2 regions of the Massilia timonae genome follow, and region 2 is predicted to be linked to the other one. Evidence: predicted binding sites of a transcription regulator. Region 2 holds the regulator's gene; the other holds the start of a gene.
The links. Region 2 encodes FliA, which starts transcription of late flagellar genes. Its sites were predicted from a motif close to CTAAAGTTTNNNNNNNNNNNGCCGNTA; they were not measured.

Region 1 (8,731 bases), 2.7 Mb from region 2:
TACCGTGTCGCGTACTGAAGCGCCGCGGTCGGCGCAGGGGCCGGGTCCGGTCCTGGGCGTGGTGGGCTGGTCGGGCAGCGGCAAGACCACCTTGCTGGAAGGGCTGGTCGCGCGCCTGGCGCAGGATGGCTTGCGGGTCAATATCGTCAAGCACAGCCACCATGACATCGAACTCGAGCCGCCGCGCAAGGACAGCGCGCGCCTGCGCCTGGCCGGGGCGGCCGAGGTGATGATCGCCTCGCCTTACCGCATTGCCATCATGCGCGAGCTGCGCGCGGAGCCAGAGCCGGGACTGGAAGCGTTGCTGGCGCGGCTGTCGCCGGCCGACCTGACCCTGGTCGAAGGGTATAAATGGGAATCGTTGCCCAAGCTCGAGGTACATCGCCCGAGCCTGGGCAAGCCGCCGCTGTTCCAGGACGATGTCACGATCCTGGCCGTGCTCTCGGACGCGGCGCGGCCGGCGGACGCGCGCGCCGGACTCGCCTGGCTCGACTTGAACGACCTGGGGCGGGTGGTGGACTGGGTTTGCGGATGGTTAAAGATGCAGCCTCAAGTTCTGGTCGATGAGGCCGTTAAAGACTGACAAGTCTTTTTCTGGAGAAGTGTATGGACGTCACGAACATTGCCAAGCTTGCAACCAGCATGGCCGAAACCGGTATCCGTCAGGAAGTGGGCGTGTCCATGCTCAAGAAATCCATAGACATCCAGGCGGCGTCGGCCGCCCAGTTGCTCGACGCGCTGCCACAGCCGCAAAACCTGCCGCCCCACCTGGGCAATACGATCAATACGAAAGCTTGAACCCGGGCTTGAACGACCCGGGATCGTCGCTGCATCCGGCGCGAACTCGAGCGCGAAAGCCGGGTCGAAGATCACATGGGATTGTGTCTTGCCTTTTGAAACCCGGCCTCGATGCCGGGTTTTTGCTGTCGTCGATCAGTGGAAGGCGCGCAGGATGCGTTCTTCGCCCGACCTGTCGTTGTAACGGTCATTGGCGGCGCGGGTGGCGGCCATCATGCGCTCCAGCTGCGCATCCTCGAAACGGGACAGTTCTTCATTGGCCGCTTCCAGGGCGAGCGACAGCTTGGCGCGCGCGTTCTGGTACAGGGCGCTGGAATAGTGATCGGTATTCTTGAGCAGTTCTTCCGCGTTTTCGATCACGAGGCGCAGGTCGCCAATCAATTGCTCCTGCGTTTGTGCGCTGTGTTCCGGGGTTTCCATCGCCTTCACCTCTAAGCCGTATGAGTGACGTCTTAAAATATAAACAAGGAAGCCCCGCTCTGTTTGTTAGTGCGCAAACATAAGGCCGCCGTTCCGGCGCCCCATTTCTTGCACTATCAGCCCGGCTCGCGGGCGCCAACAGCTTACTGCACGGTGATGCGCAGGTCGCCGACCGAGACGGTCTGGCCACTGCGGATTTTCGCCGTTTTGCGGAGTTCCTGTCGTCCATCGACCGACACCACGCCGCTGGCGACCATGTTCTTGCCGGCGCCGCCGCTGTCGACCAGGCCGACCAGCTTCAGCAGCTGATTGACCTCGACGAATTCTGATGTCAAATCGAAAACTATTTTTTGCATTCTATCCTCGGGTTGGTGAAGGCGGCGTACGATTGATGAGGCCGCCTATTTGAAGCGCATGTAGCAGCGTCCGGTGGCGCCGTGCCGGCACCCGGTACACGCCGTCTCGCCGTCCGGCTTACACCGGATCCGGATGCGTCATGTCGATCGGCACGATCCACTGGTCGAACTGCTGTTCGTCGACGAAGCCGCTCTGCAGGGCGGCCTGGCGCAAGGTCAGGCCGTCCGTCGATGCCTTCTTGGCGATCTGCGCGGCGCGATCATACCCGATGTGCGGCGCCAGCGCAGTCACCAGCATCAGCGATTTTTCCATCAGCTCGCCGATGCGGGCGCGGTTCGGCTCGATGCCCTGGGCGCAATGCGTGTCGAAGGAGCGCATGCCGTCGGCCAGCAGGCGCGCGCTTTGCAGGAAGTTGTGGACGATCATGGGCTTGAACACATTGAGCTCGAAATTGCCCTGGGAGCCGCCGACCGTGATGGCGACGTCGTTGCCGAACACCTGGCAGCACAGCATGGTGAGCGCCTCGCATTGGGTCGGATTGACCTTGCCCGGCATGATCGAGCTGCCCGGCTCGTTCTCGGGGATGGTGATCTCGCCCAGGCCCGAGCGGGGGCCGGACGCCATCCAGCGCACGTCGTTGGCGATCTTCATGAGGGCGGTGGCCAGGGTCTTGAAGGCGCCGTGGGCGGCGACCATGGCGTCGTGGGCGGCCAGGGCCATGAACTTGTTCGGCGCGGTCTTGAACGACAGGCCGGTGCGCGAGCCGAGCTCGGCTGCGATGCGCGGGGCGAACTCGGGGTGGGCATTCAGGCCGGTGCCCACGGCGGTTCCGCCGGCGGCCAGCAGCAGCAGGCCGGGCAGGGCGGACTTGAGCTGCTGCTCGGCATAGTCGAGCTGGGCCACGTAGCCGGAGAATTCCTGGCCCAGGGTCAGCGGCGTCGCATCCTGCAGGTGGGTGCGGCCGATCTTGACGATCGGCTCGAAGTCGCGCGACTTGCGCAGCAGGGTGCCGCGCAGCTGGGCCAGCGCGGGCAATACCTCCTTGGCCAGGGCCCAGGCGGCGGCCACGTGCATGGCGGTCGGGAAGATGTCGTTCGACGATTGGCCCATGTTGACGTGGTCGTTCGGGTGCAGCAGGCGGCCTTCGCCGCGCGCGCCGCCCAGCAGCTCGGAGCCGCGGTTGGCCAGCACTTCGTTCATGTTCATATTGCTCTGCGTGCCCGAGCCCGTCTGCCACACGGCGAGCGGGAATTCGGCCGGATGGCGGCCCTCGAGCACTTCGTCGGCAGCCCGGATGATGGCGTCGGCCTTGTCGCTGGAAAGCTTGCCGAGCGAGCGGTTGACCGCCGCCGCCGCGCGCTTGACCTGGGCCAGCGCCGCGACCAGCTCGGGCGCCATGCGCTCGGTGGAGATGTGGAAATGGTGGAGCGAGCGCTGGGTCTGCGCACCCCAAAGACGATCGGCGGGCACGTCGATCGGGCCAAAGCTGTCCTTCTCAATCCTGTTTTCCATAGACATTCCTGTTGTACGAGGGGGCTGGGATTAAAGAGTTTATCGCAATGTCCGTTAATTACGCTTGGGCTTCACTCTCGGTATTCCTTATGGCTAGCCGCCTCCCCTTGATCATCACTTGCGCGCTACTCTCTGGCGCTGCCGGCGCAGCCGAACCGGGCGAAGCGCGGGTCGCGTCGTATATCGGCCAGCAGCTCGTGGCCGACATCGAACTGACCATGCTCAACGCCCCGGCGACGCCGGTGCAGGTGCGCCTGGCCCATCCGAACGTCTACCGCGGCGCCAATATCGGCATGCCGCACGTGCTGTCGACACTCAACATGACTGTGACGCAGCGCGATGGCCGCCAGTTCCTGCACGTGACGTCGCTGGCCCCGGTTGAGTCAAACCGCCTGCATCTGTACCTGGAATTGGCCGATGGCGTTCAGCGCGACGTGCGCCTGGTTACCTTGTCGATGGCGGCGAATCCGAATCCACCGCCGCCGGCGCCGGTCAGGATGCCGGCGCCGGTCGTGGCCGATACGCCAGCGCCGGCCGCCCCAGTCGTGGCCAGGCCGCCGCCACGGCCGCGCCCGGCGCCAACGCCCAAGCCGGTCGTCGCGAAAATCGAGGCGGCGCCGAAGCAGAAGCCCGAGCCCGCGCCCAAACCGGAACCGAAACAGGAAGCCCGGCCAGTGCCGGCAGCGGAGCCGAAGCCGGCTCCCCAGGCGCTGCCCCTGCCACTGGCTGCCCCGGCGACGCCGGCCGCCTGTGCGCCCGCGCCCGACGTCGACCGCTCGACCGTGTGCGCCGCGCTGGACTACAAGAATGCGCAATTGCGCGAACAGATCGGCCAGCTGGAAGACAAGGTGAGGGTATTGCAGGTGGCGCTTGGCGCCAGTCCGGCGGACGTCAGCAGGGCGCGGCCGCTTGATCCGAACAAGCCGCATCCGGCGCGGCGGCGCCCGGCGCCCGAACCGGAGGCGTCGACGCCCTGGGGCTGGATCGCCGGCGGCGTTGGCGCCGTGCTGGCGCTGGCCGGGGCGGCGATCCTGATAGTGCGCCGTCGCAAGCGGGCAGGGCAGATCCAGCCCATGCCCAGCGTGCCCTTGATGACCCGTCTGCGCCAGCGCTTCGCGCGCAAGAAAGCGGGCCAGGAGCCGGTCGAGCCGAAGCTGGACGAGACTGAACAGGAAATGTCTACACAACTTTGATTTTGCGTTATACTGGACTTGTGATCGACGAGGTCACAGACGGCACAGGGTCTGCGCAGCCACCACCGATAGCGTGGCGCGACAACAGACGACCGTTGATGAAACGCCTGTGACCGGAAGCAGTCCACTTGCCTGCAGCGGCGGTGGACGCCGGGAGCAACCGGCAAGAGGCGACGCCAGCAGATAGCTGGGGATCGCCCTCCACCCGATTCGCTGCCGAGCCACTGGCTCGGCGGCAGCCAAGGCGCCCGATGGGCGCCTTGTCATTTGTGCTTCAACCTTTCCCCGCCTTGTTCCGGCAACAAAAAAGGCACCCGCAGGTGCCTTGGTTCAGGATTCGCCAGGAATCAGTGCGCTTGCAGCGCGCGGTCCAGCTGGCCATCGAATGGCTCGGTCACGTCGCGAATCGCGCGGTCGTTGGCCATCAGCTGCTTGAGCAGGTCGATCTTGCGCAGGCGCTGGGCGCCTTCCAGGGCCGGCATGCCGGCGGCGGCGCTGCGCGCTTCGACCTTGGCTTCCACGTTCAGGTTGGCAAACTCGTTCCAGTCGCCGGCCTTGGCGGCTTCCGACATCTGACGGGTCAGGCCAGCCAGGTTTTCGTACACCGCGAGGACTTCGTTTGCGTTCATGTTGCCACCAAAACAATGAAACTCCGGCCGGATTGCCGGTTGTCTGACTCTATTACGGCAGGGATTGTGGGAACTTTAGGGTGACTTCGAAATTTTTTTGAATTTTTTTTCTGACGTGGCGAGCATGTCCGGCGAAGCCGTTCGCCGCCGGCTGGCATACTGTCGTCATGGATCACGATAACAATCACGACGACATCGCCCGCCGCACGCTGGCGCATTACGAGCGCAATGCCGATGCCTTCTTCGCCGGCACGATCGACCACGACGTCAGCCAGAACATCGCCGCCCTGCTGGAAGCGATCGAGTCGCCGAGCCCGTACACCATCCTCGACCTGGGCTGCGGCCCGGGGCGTGACTTGAAAGCCTTCAGCACGCTCGGCCACCGCGCCATCGGCGTCGACGGCAGTGAGCGTTTCGTCGCCATGGCGCGCGACTACAGCGGCTGCGAGGTCTGGCATCAAGACTTCCTACACCTTGATTTGCCTCAAGCGACCTTTGATGGCATTTTCGCCAACGCCGTGCTGTTCCATGTGCCCAGCGCTGCCTTGCCCCAGGTGCTCGCGCATCTGCACGCCGCGCTCAAGCCGGGCGGCGTGCTGTTCAGTTCGAATCCGCGCGGCGACAACCAGGAAGGCTGGAACGGCCCGCGCTACGGCAGTTATTACGACTACGCCACCTGGGAACGCTACCTGCGCGCGGCCGGTTTCACGGCCCTGCACCATTACTACCGTCCGCCCGGCTTGCCGCGCGAGCAGCAGCCCTGGTTGGCCAGTGTGTGGCGTAAGCCTGTTTGTTAAGCGTCGAACAGAACCGCTTGGCAGTTATCCTTACCATCAAGGCTCATCCACGTAACAGGCAAGGAGATTGCAATGAACAAGGATCAAGTCAAAGGCAAGGCGAAGGAAGTTGGCGGAAAGGTGCAGCAGAAAGTCGGCGAAGCCGTCGGCAGCCGCCAGCAGCAGAGCGAAGGCCTGTCGAATCAGGCCGAGGGCAAGGTCCAGAAGAAAGTTGGCGACATGAAGGAAATCGCCAAAGGCAACCGCTGATCTGCCTTCCGCCCCATGACGAAGCCGCGCAATCGCGCGGCTTTATTTTTGCGCCGACAATCTCTGAAATGCCGCGGCACGGCACTCCAGAAACGAGGCAAGTCAACTCGACCCAACCCCCTTCGCCGGTCTGTCCCCCAGCACGTCTTCTATATAGAGCATCTTGACCAGCACCGACAGCACGGCGGCCAGCGGCGTCGCCAGCGCCACGCCGGCAAAGCCGAACAGGGTGCCGAAGATCAGTTGCATCACGATCACCAGCGCGGGCGGCAGTTCGATCGCCTTGGCTTCGATCATCGGCTGCAGCACATAACCCTCGAGCATATTGATCGCCGCGAACAACAGCAGCGCATACATGGCCATTTCCGGACTGATCGACAGCGCCAGCAGCACCGCCGGGACGCCGGCCATGATCGGGCCGAGGTAGGGAATGAAGTCGAGCAGGCCGGCGATGACGCCCAGGATCAGTGCCAGCGGCACGCCCAGCAGGGAGAGGCCGATCGCGGTCGTGGTGCCGACGATCAGCATCGAGACCGCCTTGCCGACCAGCCAGCTGGCCAGCGAATCGCCCATCTCGTCGATGACTTCGCGTGCGCGGCCGCGCTTGTGTTGCGGGATCAGGCGGATGAAGCCGCCCGTATACACGCCCGGTGTGGCGGCAAAATAGATGCCGACGAAAATGATGATGACGACATTGCCGAGGGCGCCCAGGATGCCTGTGAAGAACAGGCCGGCATTCGGCACCATCGAACTCATCTGCTTGACGATGTCTTCCGGCGGCGGCAGTTCGTCGACGACGCGCTTGATCAGCGGATGCTGCTCGACTTCGCCCTGCAGGCGCTCGATCGCGGCCGGGATTTCCTTCGCCAGCTGGGTCGACTGTTCGGAAATCTGCGGCGCCATGGCCCAGCCGCCCAGGCCGATGATGGCGCTGAGCAGCAGCACCACCACGCCGAGCGCGAGCTTGCGCCGCATGTGGAAGCGCCGATGCATGATCTCGCTCAATTTGTAGAGCAGGATGGCGAACAGGATGCAGGCGAACACCAGCAACAGCGCATCGGCCGCCAGCACGACGGCGGCCAGGCCGAGGATGAACAGCACGGCGATGCCATTGACGAGGGTCACGCGGCGCGCCAGGCGGCGTTGGGCCTGTGGGGCTTCCTGGGTGGCGGGGACGGCTTCGGTATTGTTGTTATTCATGGAGGATTCTCTTCTTGAGCGGCGCGCCGCGTTGCAAGAAAAGATTAGCATTTAAGCTATAAAAATGTCGCGCGGCTGGGGTTGATTGACTGTGTGCGTGCGCTAACAGATGAGCAGGCGCGAAAGGACTATTCTGTATCCATCGCATGGCCATTCAGGCATGCACTACTCAAGGAGAACACCATGAACAAAGACCAAGTCGAAGGCAAACTGAAAGACATCGGCGGCAAGATTCAGGAAGGCGCCGGCAAAGTGGTGGGCAGCACCGAACAGCAGGCCAAGGGCCTGGCGAACCAGGCCGAGGGCAAGACCCAGGAAGCCTACGGCGACGCGAAAGAAGTCGTGAAGGATGCCGTGGACCAGACGAACCGCCCAGCGCCACGTCCATAATCCACACCGCGCTGTAAAGGCGCAATGAAAAACGGCCGCGTCGATCGACGCGGCCGTTTTTGTTCCAAGAAGTCGAACTCAGTTCGGCTGCGTGCCGCCCAGCTGCTTCTTGAAGTAGGACTCGATCAGCCCATACACGTGGCGCTGGTTGGTGCGGCCCGACATGCCGTGCTTGGCGCCCGGATAGGTCATCAGGTCGAACTGCACATTGCGCTTCACGAGTTCGTCGATCAGCAGGGTGGTGTTCGAGAACAGCACATTGTCGTCGGCCATGCCGTGGATCAGCAGCAGGTGCGACTTCATGCCGTCCAGGTGGGCGAACACGCCGCTGCGCTTGTACGCCTCCGGGTCGCCCTTCGGCGTGCCGCCGACGTAGCGCTCGGTATAGTGGGTGTCGTACAGCGCCCAGTCGGTCACCGGCGCCACCGACACGCCCATCGCGATCTTGTCCGACGCTGCGGACAGCAGGCGCAGGGTCATGAAGCCGCCGTAGCTCCAGCCGAACACGCCCACCCGTTTCGGATCGACGAAGCTCTGCTTGGCCAGCCAGTCGATGCCGGCCACCTGGTCTTCGACTTCGTGCTTGCCCAGGTTGTTGTGCAGCACGTCGGTGAACTGGCGCTCGCGGCGGCCCGAGCCGCGGTTGTCGAGGCGGAAGACCACGAAGCCCTGCTGCGCCATGTACTGGTCAAAATAATTGCCCCAGGCACGGGTCACGCGTTGCGAGTGCGGGCCGCCATAGGTGAACAGGAACACCGGATAGCGCTTATTGGCATCGAAACCGGCCGGCTTGATGATCGAGTAGTGCAGGGTCTGGCCATCGGCCGCCTTCAGGGTGCCGTATTCGGTCGGCAGGTGCGCATCGAGGTGGCGCGTGTACGGATGGTTGGCGTTGAGTTCGTTCTTCTCGATCCACTCGACCATGCTGCCGTCGGCGCGACGGATCGACACCTGCGGCGGGGTGTTCGGGTTCGAATAGGTATCGACGAACAGCTTGCCGTTGCCGGCGAACGAAGCCTCGTGCCAGCCGTCGCCCTGGGTGATGCGGGTCGGCTTGTCGGCGCCGCGGCCATCCAGCGACAGCGCATAGGTCTGCTTGTCGATCACGGCGTCGCGGTTCGACGAGACATAGATCTTGCCGGCGCCTTCATCGACGGCCAGGATATTGTCCACGCCCCAGTCGCCG
Region 2 (8,731 bases):
TCCCGGAAAAGCTGTACTCGGCGGTGGCGGAAGTGCTGGCCTATGTCTACCAGCTGCGCGCCTACAAGAAGGGCGAAGGGGATTACCCGGATCGCCCGACGAAGTTGAAAGTGCCCGACGAGATGGACCCGCTGAACCCGGCGTCGCAACAGCCAGCGCCGCCTAAGCCAGGGGGGGCCGAATTGAACTGAACACGGAGTGAACTGAATGACCAACAGCATGAAACTGCCAGCCTGGATGAGCGGCCTCGGTGCACGAGGCGGCAAGGCGGCAGCCGCGCCCGTACTGATCATCATGCTGCTGGCAATGATGATCCTGCCGTTGCCGGCCTTCGTGCTCGACGTGTTCTTCAGCTTCAATATCGCGCTGTCGATCATCGTGCTCCTGACCGCACTGTATACAGTCAAGCCGCTCGACTTCCTGGCCTTCCCGGCCATCCTGCTGGTCTCGACCATGCTGCGCCTGGCGCTGAACGTCGCTTCCACCCGTATCGTTTTGACCGAAGGCCACACCGGCGGCGCCGCGGCCGGCAAGGTCATCGAGGCTTTCGGCCACTTCCTGATCGGCGGTAACTACACCGTCGGTATCGTCGTCTTCATCATTCTCACCATCATCAACTTCTCGGTCGTGACCAAGGGCGCGGGCCGTATCGCCGAAGTCGGCGCACGCTTCGCCCTGGATGCGATGCCTGGCAAGCAGATGGCGATCGACGCCGACCTGAACGCCGGCCTGATCGGCGAAGCCGAAGCCCGCAAGCGCCGCCAGGAAGTGGCGCAGGAAGCCGAATTCTACGGCGCCATGGACGGCGCCTCGAAGTACGTGAAGGGCGACGCCGTCGCCGGCATCATGATTACCGTGATCAACGTCGTGGCGGGCCTGATCGTCGGCGTGGTGATGCACGATCTTGCTTTCGGCGAAGCGACCAAGGTCTACACCCTGCTGGCCATCGGTGACGGCCTGGTGGCCCAGATTCCATCGCTGATCATCTCGATCGCGGCCGGTATGGTCGTGTCGCGCGTCGCCAACGACGAAGACGTGAGCTCGCAGCTGACCAACCAGCTGATGGCCAAGCCCGAGACGATGTACATCACCGCCGCCATCATCGGCGGCCTGGGGATGATCCCGGGCATGCCGAACCTGGTGTTCCTGCTGCTGGGCGGCTCGCTGGCCGGCGCCGGTTACCTGATCTCCAAGCGTCGCAAGGAAGCGCCGGCCAAGGAAGAAGCGGCCGCCGCGGCCGCCGCCGAGGCGACCGCCGCCAAACAGGCCCCTAGCGAGAGCGAAGAAGCGACCTGGCAGGACGTCATGCCGGTCGACACGCTGGGCCTGGAAGTCGGTTACCGCCTGATCCCGCTGGTCGACAAGAACCAGGGCGGCGAGCTGCTCAAGCGTATCAAGGGCATCCGCAAGAAGTTCGCGCAAGAAGTGGGCTTCCTGGCGCCGCCGGTGCACATCCGCGACAACCTGGAACTCAAGCCATCGGCCTACCGCATCACCCTGAAGGGCGTGGAAGTGGGCAGCGGCGAAGCGCTGAACGGCCAGTTCCTGGCAATCAACCCGGGCATGGCCAGCGGCACCTTGCCTGGCCTGGTGACCACCGATCCGGCCTTCGGCCTGCCGGCCACCTGGATCGAAGCCGGCCTGCGCGACGAAGCGCAGAGCATGGGCTACACCGTGGTCGACGCCGGCACCGTGGTGGCGACCCACCTGAACCACCTGATCACGATGCACGCCTCGGAACTGCTGGGCCGTATGGAAGTGCAGGCGCTGCTGGACCACCTGGGCAAGGAAACGCCGAAGCTGGTCGAAGACCTGGTGCCGAAGGTCGTGTCGCTGTCGACCCTGCAGAAAGTGCTGCAGAATCTGCTGGTCGAAGGCGTGCACATCCGCGACATGCGCTCGATCATCGAGGCGCTGTCGGAGCACGCGAACATGACGCAAGACCCGTCGGAACTGACCGCCGTGGTGCGTGTGGCCCTGGGCCGCGCCATCGTCCAGCAGCTGTTCCCGGGCGAGAACGAGTTGTCGGTGATGACCCTGGACAACCGCCTCGAGCGTCTGCTGATGCAGGCGATGGGCGCCGGCGGCGACGGCACCGGCATCGAGCCGGGCCTGGCCGACACCATCGCCCAGCAGGCGGCCCATTCGGCCAACCAGCAGGAACAGATGGGCCACACCCCGGTGCTGCTGGTGCCGGCCCCGCTGCGCGTGCTGCTGTCGCGCTTCCTGCGCCGCGCCGTGCCGCAGCTGAAAGTGCTGTCGCATGCAGAAGTGCCGGAAACCAAGACGATTCGGGTGACCAGCCTGGTGGGTGTGCCGATGTAATGGGGGAGGGCGGTGTTCGTATGCCGCCCGGTCAGTCGGTGATCGCCGTGAAGCGGCCGGCTCTGCGCCAGATGAATCGGCAGAGCGCCGTGACGAGCAGCACGACGATGAATGAGAAGCCGAGTGCGAGAAGCGTTTCGAGATCTGCCAGTTCCTCGCCATTTGTCGAGCCATATACATCGATTGCCCAGAGTGCGAATGACTCGGGCACGCGAGGGAAAAGATCAGGGCGAACGAGGATCAGTCGGGTGAGCGCGACAGTGGCGACGAGGATCCAGATGGCGACAAGGACACGCGTGACGGTTTTGTTCACCTGACGATGACCCTTCCATAGGCCTGCAGCGGGCTTCCCGGAACGTCGACCTGGTTGCTTGCTTTGAGATGGGCGCGCAATATGTTGAAGTCAGCCAGACTCTCCAAAGTGATGCAACCCTGGCTCACGCCGCCGACTCGGTTCGGATGAAGTCTGAAGTTTCCTCGCTTTACATCGTCGCAAAATACTTCGTCATCAATCTTGCCGTCCGCTGCATAGAGGGCAAACCACTCCGATCGGTCTCGCAACAGATCCCGTAGAGCGCCTAATCTGCCACCTGACTGACGATCCACAATATAGTAGGTGCCGGGAGGAATGGGACCGAGGTTTGGGGTGCAAATAAACTCCCGTTGGTTCACATGCCTGCCAAGGCCTGAGAACGCCGGAAAGTGAGTTGCGCCCATCTTGAACAGGCTCATCGGTTTGCCGTTGAGTTCGAACGTGCACTCGACCATTCGCTATCTCCTAAATTTAGCCAACAAGCTTTTGATCATAGGGAGATGGCGTATGCAGTCAGTGAGTCTTCGCAATAAGTTGGCAGGTACCCACCCGTAAGCTGTCATGGAATTTCCTGCTATATTTATTGGCCGACTGGCTTTCAGGTGCGAGCGAATGATGCACGCTCATGATGATAGATCGCGTTCGCTCGCTGAGCCGCAACAACAGGCTCGTCATTTGACGTTGATCGTGCGCTCGACCAGGCCCAGGTCGGTAATGGTCACCAGTACATCCAGCGGCGTGTCGGAGTCGGCGTGCAAATAGAACTCGACGCCGCCTGGCCCGCCCTCGGAATCGTGCGGCCCGATATTGGTCACATATACATTGGCCTGGCCCAGGTGGGGGTGGCCGGGAGAGGAATCGTGGGTAAAGGTCACGGCACCCGTCCCGCCCCCGCAGCTCCACTCGACAGCGGTGACCATGACGGCGGAGCGCTCGCACATCTTTTGCCAGTCCCAGTTGTAATTGCATCGCACGCGGCCCTGGACGTTGCGATACAGCAATCGAATCGATTTGACCATGGTGTCCTCCCGGCGCCATCGACAGATGGCCTGCCTTCCTGTTTAGACCTCCACGCGCGAGCAAAGATCGTCCAAGCATAGACGCCTTTTGACGACAATCCCGGCTTGTCACTTCGTCAAAAAGTATCGATTTTACTGATTCCGTCGAAATAGACCATTTTCCCCATCCTTTTCCCCTGATGGTTTCCTGAGGGCATCGTTAATAATGCTTCCTATCGATGGGCATCGTGCCCGTCATGCAGAATCAGATTGAAGCGCGGAGAACCAGATGAAGGTGAAGAAATTTACGGCAGCAACGTCCCGAGATGCATTGCGCAAGGTGCGCGAAGCCCTTGGTCCGGATGCCGTCATCCTCTCCAACCGTCCAGTCGACGGCCAGGTCGAGATCCTGGCGCTGGACAACGATGACGTGGCCTCGCTGGCCGCGCCGGCCGCCGATTCGGAAATGGCCCAGCCAGCGCCGCAGCTGCAGCACTTCGACGACCTGGCCCCAATGCCGGCTGCGGCCCCCGCCGCCGCCCCGGCCTTCCTGTCGCGCCGCCTGCAGGACGCCGCCCCGGCCGCGCCAGCGGCGCCGATCGCGCCAGCCTACGCGGAAGTGCCCCCGGCCCCGACCTACGCCGAGCGCCGCGCGCCGGCCCCGGAGCCGACCATCGACATGAGCGCCATGACCTCGATGATGAGCGCCGCCATCGCCCAGGCCAAGGAATCGGCCGCCGCCGAGATGAACGGCATGATGAGCGAGATCCGCGCCATGCGCGGCCTGATGGAAACCCAGCTGGCCGAACTGTCGTGGAACGCCACCGCCCAGCGCGAGCCGCACAAGGCGACCGTGCTGCGCGAGATGCTGGCCGCCGGTTTCTCGGCCACCCTGGCGCGCTTCCTGATTGAAAAAATGCCGGCGACCAAGGATGCCGCGGAAGCCATGCGCTGGGTGAAGACCGTGCTGGCGCGTAACCTGACCACCATCGGCAACGAAGACGCGCTGCTGGAGCAGGGCGGCGTGTACGCCCTGGTCGGCCCGACCGGCGTCGGCAAGACCACCACCACCGCCAAGCTGGCCGCGCGCTGCGTGATGCGCCACGGCCCGGACAAGCTGGCCCTGATCACCACCGACGCCTACCGTATCGGCGGCCACGAGCAGCTGCGCATCTACGGCAAGATCCTGGGCGTGATGGTGCACTCGGTGAAGGACGAAGCCGACCTGCGCATCGCCCTGAAGGAATTGCGCAACAAGCACACCGTGCTGATCGACACCATCGGCATGTCGCAGCGCGACCACATGGTGGCCGAGCAGGTCGCCATGCTGTCCGGCTCGGGCGCCGACGTGAAGCGCCTGCTGTGCCTGAACTCGACCTCGACCAACGAAACGCTGAACGAAGTGGTGCGCGCCTACCAGGGCAGCGGCCTGCACGGCGCCATCATGACCAAGATGGACGAAGCCGCATCGATCGGCGGCGTGCTCGACGTCGTGATCCGCCAGAAGCTGAACCTGCACTACATCTCGAACGGCCAGCGCGTGCCGGAAGACCTGCACGTGGCCGACCGCAACCTGCTGGTGGACCGCGCTTTCCGCAACCGCGGCAACGGCGCAAATGAAGCCGACATGCCGCTGATGATGGCTGCGGCACAAGCCGCGCGCGAGGTGAACCGTGGCTAGTTTCGATTTCGACCAGGCCGAAGGCCTGCGCCGCATGCTGCAGGGCCCGCGTCCGCGCGTGGTCACCTTCCTGTCGGCCACGCCTGAAGACGACAAGGGCGCCATGCTGGTCAACCTGGGCGCCTCGCTGGCCCAGACCGGCAACGACGTGCTGATCGTCGACGCCTGCGAAGTGGAATACGGCGTCGCGCGCCGGCTCGGCATGAACCGGCGCGCCTCGCTGCTGCAGGTGGCGCGCCAGGAAAGCGCGTTGAACCAGGTGATCCGCCCGGCGCCGCAAGGCTTTTCGGTGGTGCCGATGGGCGCGCCCGAAACCGCAGCCGAGGCGCGCCGCCTGGGCAATACCTTCGACGTGCTGGCGCTGCAAACCGGCATCGTCATCGTCGACGCCGAGCTCGGCCCGGACGGCGATTTCCCGGTGGCCTCGATGCTCGATTCCGAGATCGTGGTGCAGGTGTCCACCAGCGCGGCGTCTATCACGAACGCCTATGCGCTGATCAAGCGGCTGTCGCAGCAACTGGGCCGGCGCCCATTCGGTATCCTTGTTACCGGTGCGACAGAGGCAGAGGCCAAGGTGGTATACGATAATATGTCAGCAGCAGCAACACGTTACCTTGCCGTCAAGCTCAGTTTCATGGGCTCGGTGCCGGCCGACGAGTATCTGCACCGGGCCGCGCGCCTGGGCCGGGCCGTGGTCGACGCCTTCCCGCTGGCCGGCGCGTCGGTGGCGTTTCGCCAGCTGGCAGGCAAGTTCGCGCTGCACGCCATGCCGCAGTTCGGCAAGCAGGGGAGCGCGGCCCACTTTGGTTCGTAATCGACATCGGCAATAGAAGACACGTAGAGAGAAGACTGACACCAGCATGTACACGGTCAAAGGGAAAGCGGACAAGAATTCTTTGCTGACGGAGCATATGCCGTTGGTAAAGCGTCTTGCTCACCACATGAAGGCCAAGCTGCCGCCTTCGGTGGAGGTGGATGACCTGGTGCAAGCTGGCATGATCGGCCTGCTGGACGCCATCAACCGCTACGAGGACAACCACGGCGCGCAGTTCGAGACCTATGCGGTGCTGCGCATCCGCGGCGCCATGCTCGACGAATTGCGCAGCAGCGACTGGATGCCGCGCAGCACGCGCCAGAACATGCGCAAGGTCGAGACCGCGATGCACGAGCTGCAGCAGCGCCTGGGCCGGCCGCCGAGCGAATCCGAAGTGGCCAAGTCGCTCAAGCTCTCGCTCGAGGATTACCAGGAGATGCTGGCCGACTCGGGCGGCCACCAGCTGGTCTATTACGAAGATTTCCACGACGACGACGGCGACGGCAACTTCCTCGACCGCTACGCGGTGGACGACAGCGACCCCTTGCGCGGCCTGATGGAGACCGACTTCCGCCACGCGGTGATCGAGGCCATCGACAACCTGCCGCCGCGCGAGAAACTGTTGATGGGCTTGTACTACGAAGAGGAATTGAACCTGAAGGAAATCGGCGCCGTCATGGGTGTGAGTGAATCGCGGGTGTCGCAGCTGCACACCCAGGCCGTCGCGCGCCTGCGCACCACTTTGCGAGAGCATATATGGACTGGGCCAGCGTAGGCGGCCTGGTGCTGGCGATCGCCGGCATTTTCCTCGGCTACACGCTCGACGGCGGCAAGTTTGCATCGCTGATGCAGCCGGCCGCCTTCGCCATTGTCGTGGTCGGCACCTTCGGCGCCGTGCTGCTGCAGAGCGAAACCCGCACCTTCCTGCGCGGCCTCGGCATGCTGCGCTGGGTGTTCGTGCCGCCGAAGAACGGGCGCCAGAAACTGTCGCGCGACATCACGCTGTGGAGCCAGTCGGCGCGCCGCGACGGCCTGCTGTCGCTGGAGCAGTACATGAACAAGGCCGACCCGTTCGTGGCCAAGGGCCTGCGCCTGGTGGTGGACGGCATCGCGCCGGACAAGCTGCGCAGCTTGCTGGAACACGAGATCAACGGCTATGAATTCGCCCAGCGCCAAGCGGCGCGCATCTGGGAATCGGCGGCCGGCTATGCGCCGACGATCGGCATCCTGGGCGCCGTGCTGGGCCTGATCCACGTGATGGAAAACCTGTCCGACCCGGCGCGCCTGGGTTCCGGCATCGCGGTCGCCTTCGTGTCGACCGTGTACGGCGTGGGCCTGGCCAACCTGTTCTTCTACCCGGTCGGCAACAAGCTCAAGGCGATCGTCAACGACCGGGTCTCGCAGTACGAGATCCTGGCCGAGGTGTTCGCCGATCTCGCCAGCGGCGACCACGGCCGCGTGGTCGACGAGCGCGTCGCCAGCCTGCTGGCGCGCCACTGACGGCAGGCGACATCATGGCCCGCAAGCGCTACGACGACGACGTCCCGCAAGAGCACCACGAGCGCTGGCTGATCTCGTACGCCGACCTGATCACCTTGCTGTTCGCCTTTTTCGTGGTGATGTACGCGATCTCCATCGTCAACGAAGGCAAGTACCAGGTGCTGTCCGACGCCCTGGGCGACGCCTTCGGCGGACGCGGCGCGGCCACGCAGGTCAATACCAACGTCGAGCCGGTGCTGCCGCTGTCGCACATCATCAACCGCAAGCGCAACGAGGCCGCGCGCCGCGAGCAGGAGCGCATGGGCGTGATGGCGCGCGAGCTGTCGGCGACCCTGCTGCCGCTGGTGAAGTCGGGCCAGGTGCGGGTGACCCAGAACGCGCGCGGCGTCAGCGTCGAGATCAATGCCAGCGTGCTGTTCGAGCAGGGCGAAGCGGCGCTCGACCCGGAGGCGCGCGAAGTGCTGGGCGCCGTGGCCGGCCTGCTCAGGGACGATACCCACCGCATCGAGGTCGAGGGCCATACCGACGACGTGCCGATCGCCAGCCCCGTGTATCCGTCGAACTGGGAACTGTCGACCGCGCGCGCATCGAGCGTGGTGCGCCTGTTCATCGACAACGGCCTGCCGCCGGCGCGCCTGTCGGCGATCGGCTTTGCCGACACGCGGCCGGTGGCGCCGAACACGGACGTGGCCGGGCAGACCCGCAACCGGCGGGTGGCGGTGACCATCCTGGCGGCCTTGCCTGAAACAGGCGGTAACATTCTTCCCTGAACTGCAGCGATAACTCATGTCATAATCGAAAGGCGGTTGCCGTATCAGCGGCAGCCTTTTTTGAACACCATGGTGGCCCCGTGTCGTAAGGAGACGAGATGCATGTCAAACGAAGCATGCCGGCAGCTGTGCTGGCGACGTTGCTGGCGCTGGGCGGCCTGGTCGGCGCGGTCAAGGCCGTGGAGGCCAAGGTGAACGTGCATCACCGGCTCGAGGTCGAGACCGGCGCCAAGTCGGTCAAGGTGCGGGTGCTGATCGAGAACCGCGGCGACCAGTCGGTGTGGATCCCGCGCGAGATCGCCCTGGGCGACGACCTGACCGCCCCGCGCT

Region 1: the regulator FliA is predicted to act here: its motif matches at 4,962-4,988, upstream of LO55_RS00330 (flagellar protein FliT).

Annotation. Positions count from the first base shown of each region.
Region 1 is NZ_JRYB01000001.1:65,793-74,523, reverse strand. Features, by position in the region: gene LO55_RS00365 (general secretion pathway protein GspB) at 1-18, shown strand, start outside; gene mobB (molybdopterin-guanine dinucleotide biosynthesis protein B) at 5-583, shown strand; gene LO55_RS00355 (YjfB family protein) at 607-798, shown strand; gene LO55_RS00350 (DUF883 family protein) at 934-1,218, opposite strand; gene LO55_RS00345 (RNA-binding S4 domain-containing protein) at 1,362-1,574, opposite strand; gene fumC (class II fumarate hydratase) at 1,693-3,087, opposite strand; gene LO55_RS00335 (FimV/HubP-related protein) at 3,177-4,280, shown strand; gene LO55_RS00330 (flagellar protein FliT) at 4,628-4,909, opposite strand; gene LO55_RS00325 (class I SAM-dependent DNA methyltransferase) at 5,077-5,706, shown strand; gene LO55_RS00320 (CsbD family protein) at 5,779-5,955, shown strand; gene LO55_RS00315 (AI-2E family transporter) at 6,058-7,155, opposite strand; gene LO55_RS00310 (CsbD family protein) at 7,339-7,545, shown strand; gene LO55_RS00305 (S9 family peptidase) at 7,624-8,731, opposite strand, start outside.
Region 2 is NZ_JRYB01000001.1:2,811,780-2,820,510, forward strand. Features, by position in the region: gene flhB (flagellar biosynthesis protein FlhB) at 1-191, shown strand, start outside; gene flhA (flagellar biosynthesis protein FlhA) at 208-2,325, shown strand; gene LO55_RS12085 (hypothetical protein) at 2,357-2,638, opposite strand; gene LO55_RS12090 (DUF2778 domain-containing protein) at 2,635-3,093, opposite strand; gene LO55_RS12095 (hypothetical protein) at 3,310-3,657, opposite strand; gene flhF (flagellar biosynthesis GTPase FlhF) at 3,926-5,317, shown strand; gene LO55_RS12105 (MinD/ParA family ATP-binding protein) at 5,310-6,131, shown strand; gene LO55_RS12110 (RNA polymerase sigma factor FliA) at 6,178-6,906, shown strand; gene LO55_RS12115 (flagellar motor protein) at 6,888-7,631, shown strand; gene motD (flagellar motor protein MotD) at 7,646-8,401, shown strand; gene LO55_RS12125 (hypothetical protein) at 8,500-8,731, shown strand, end outside.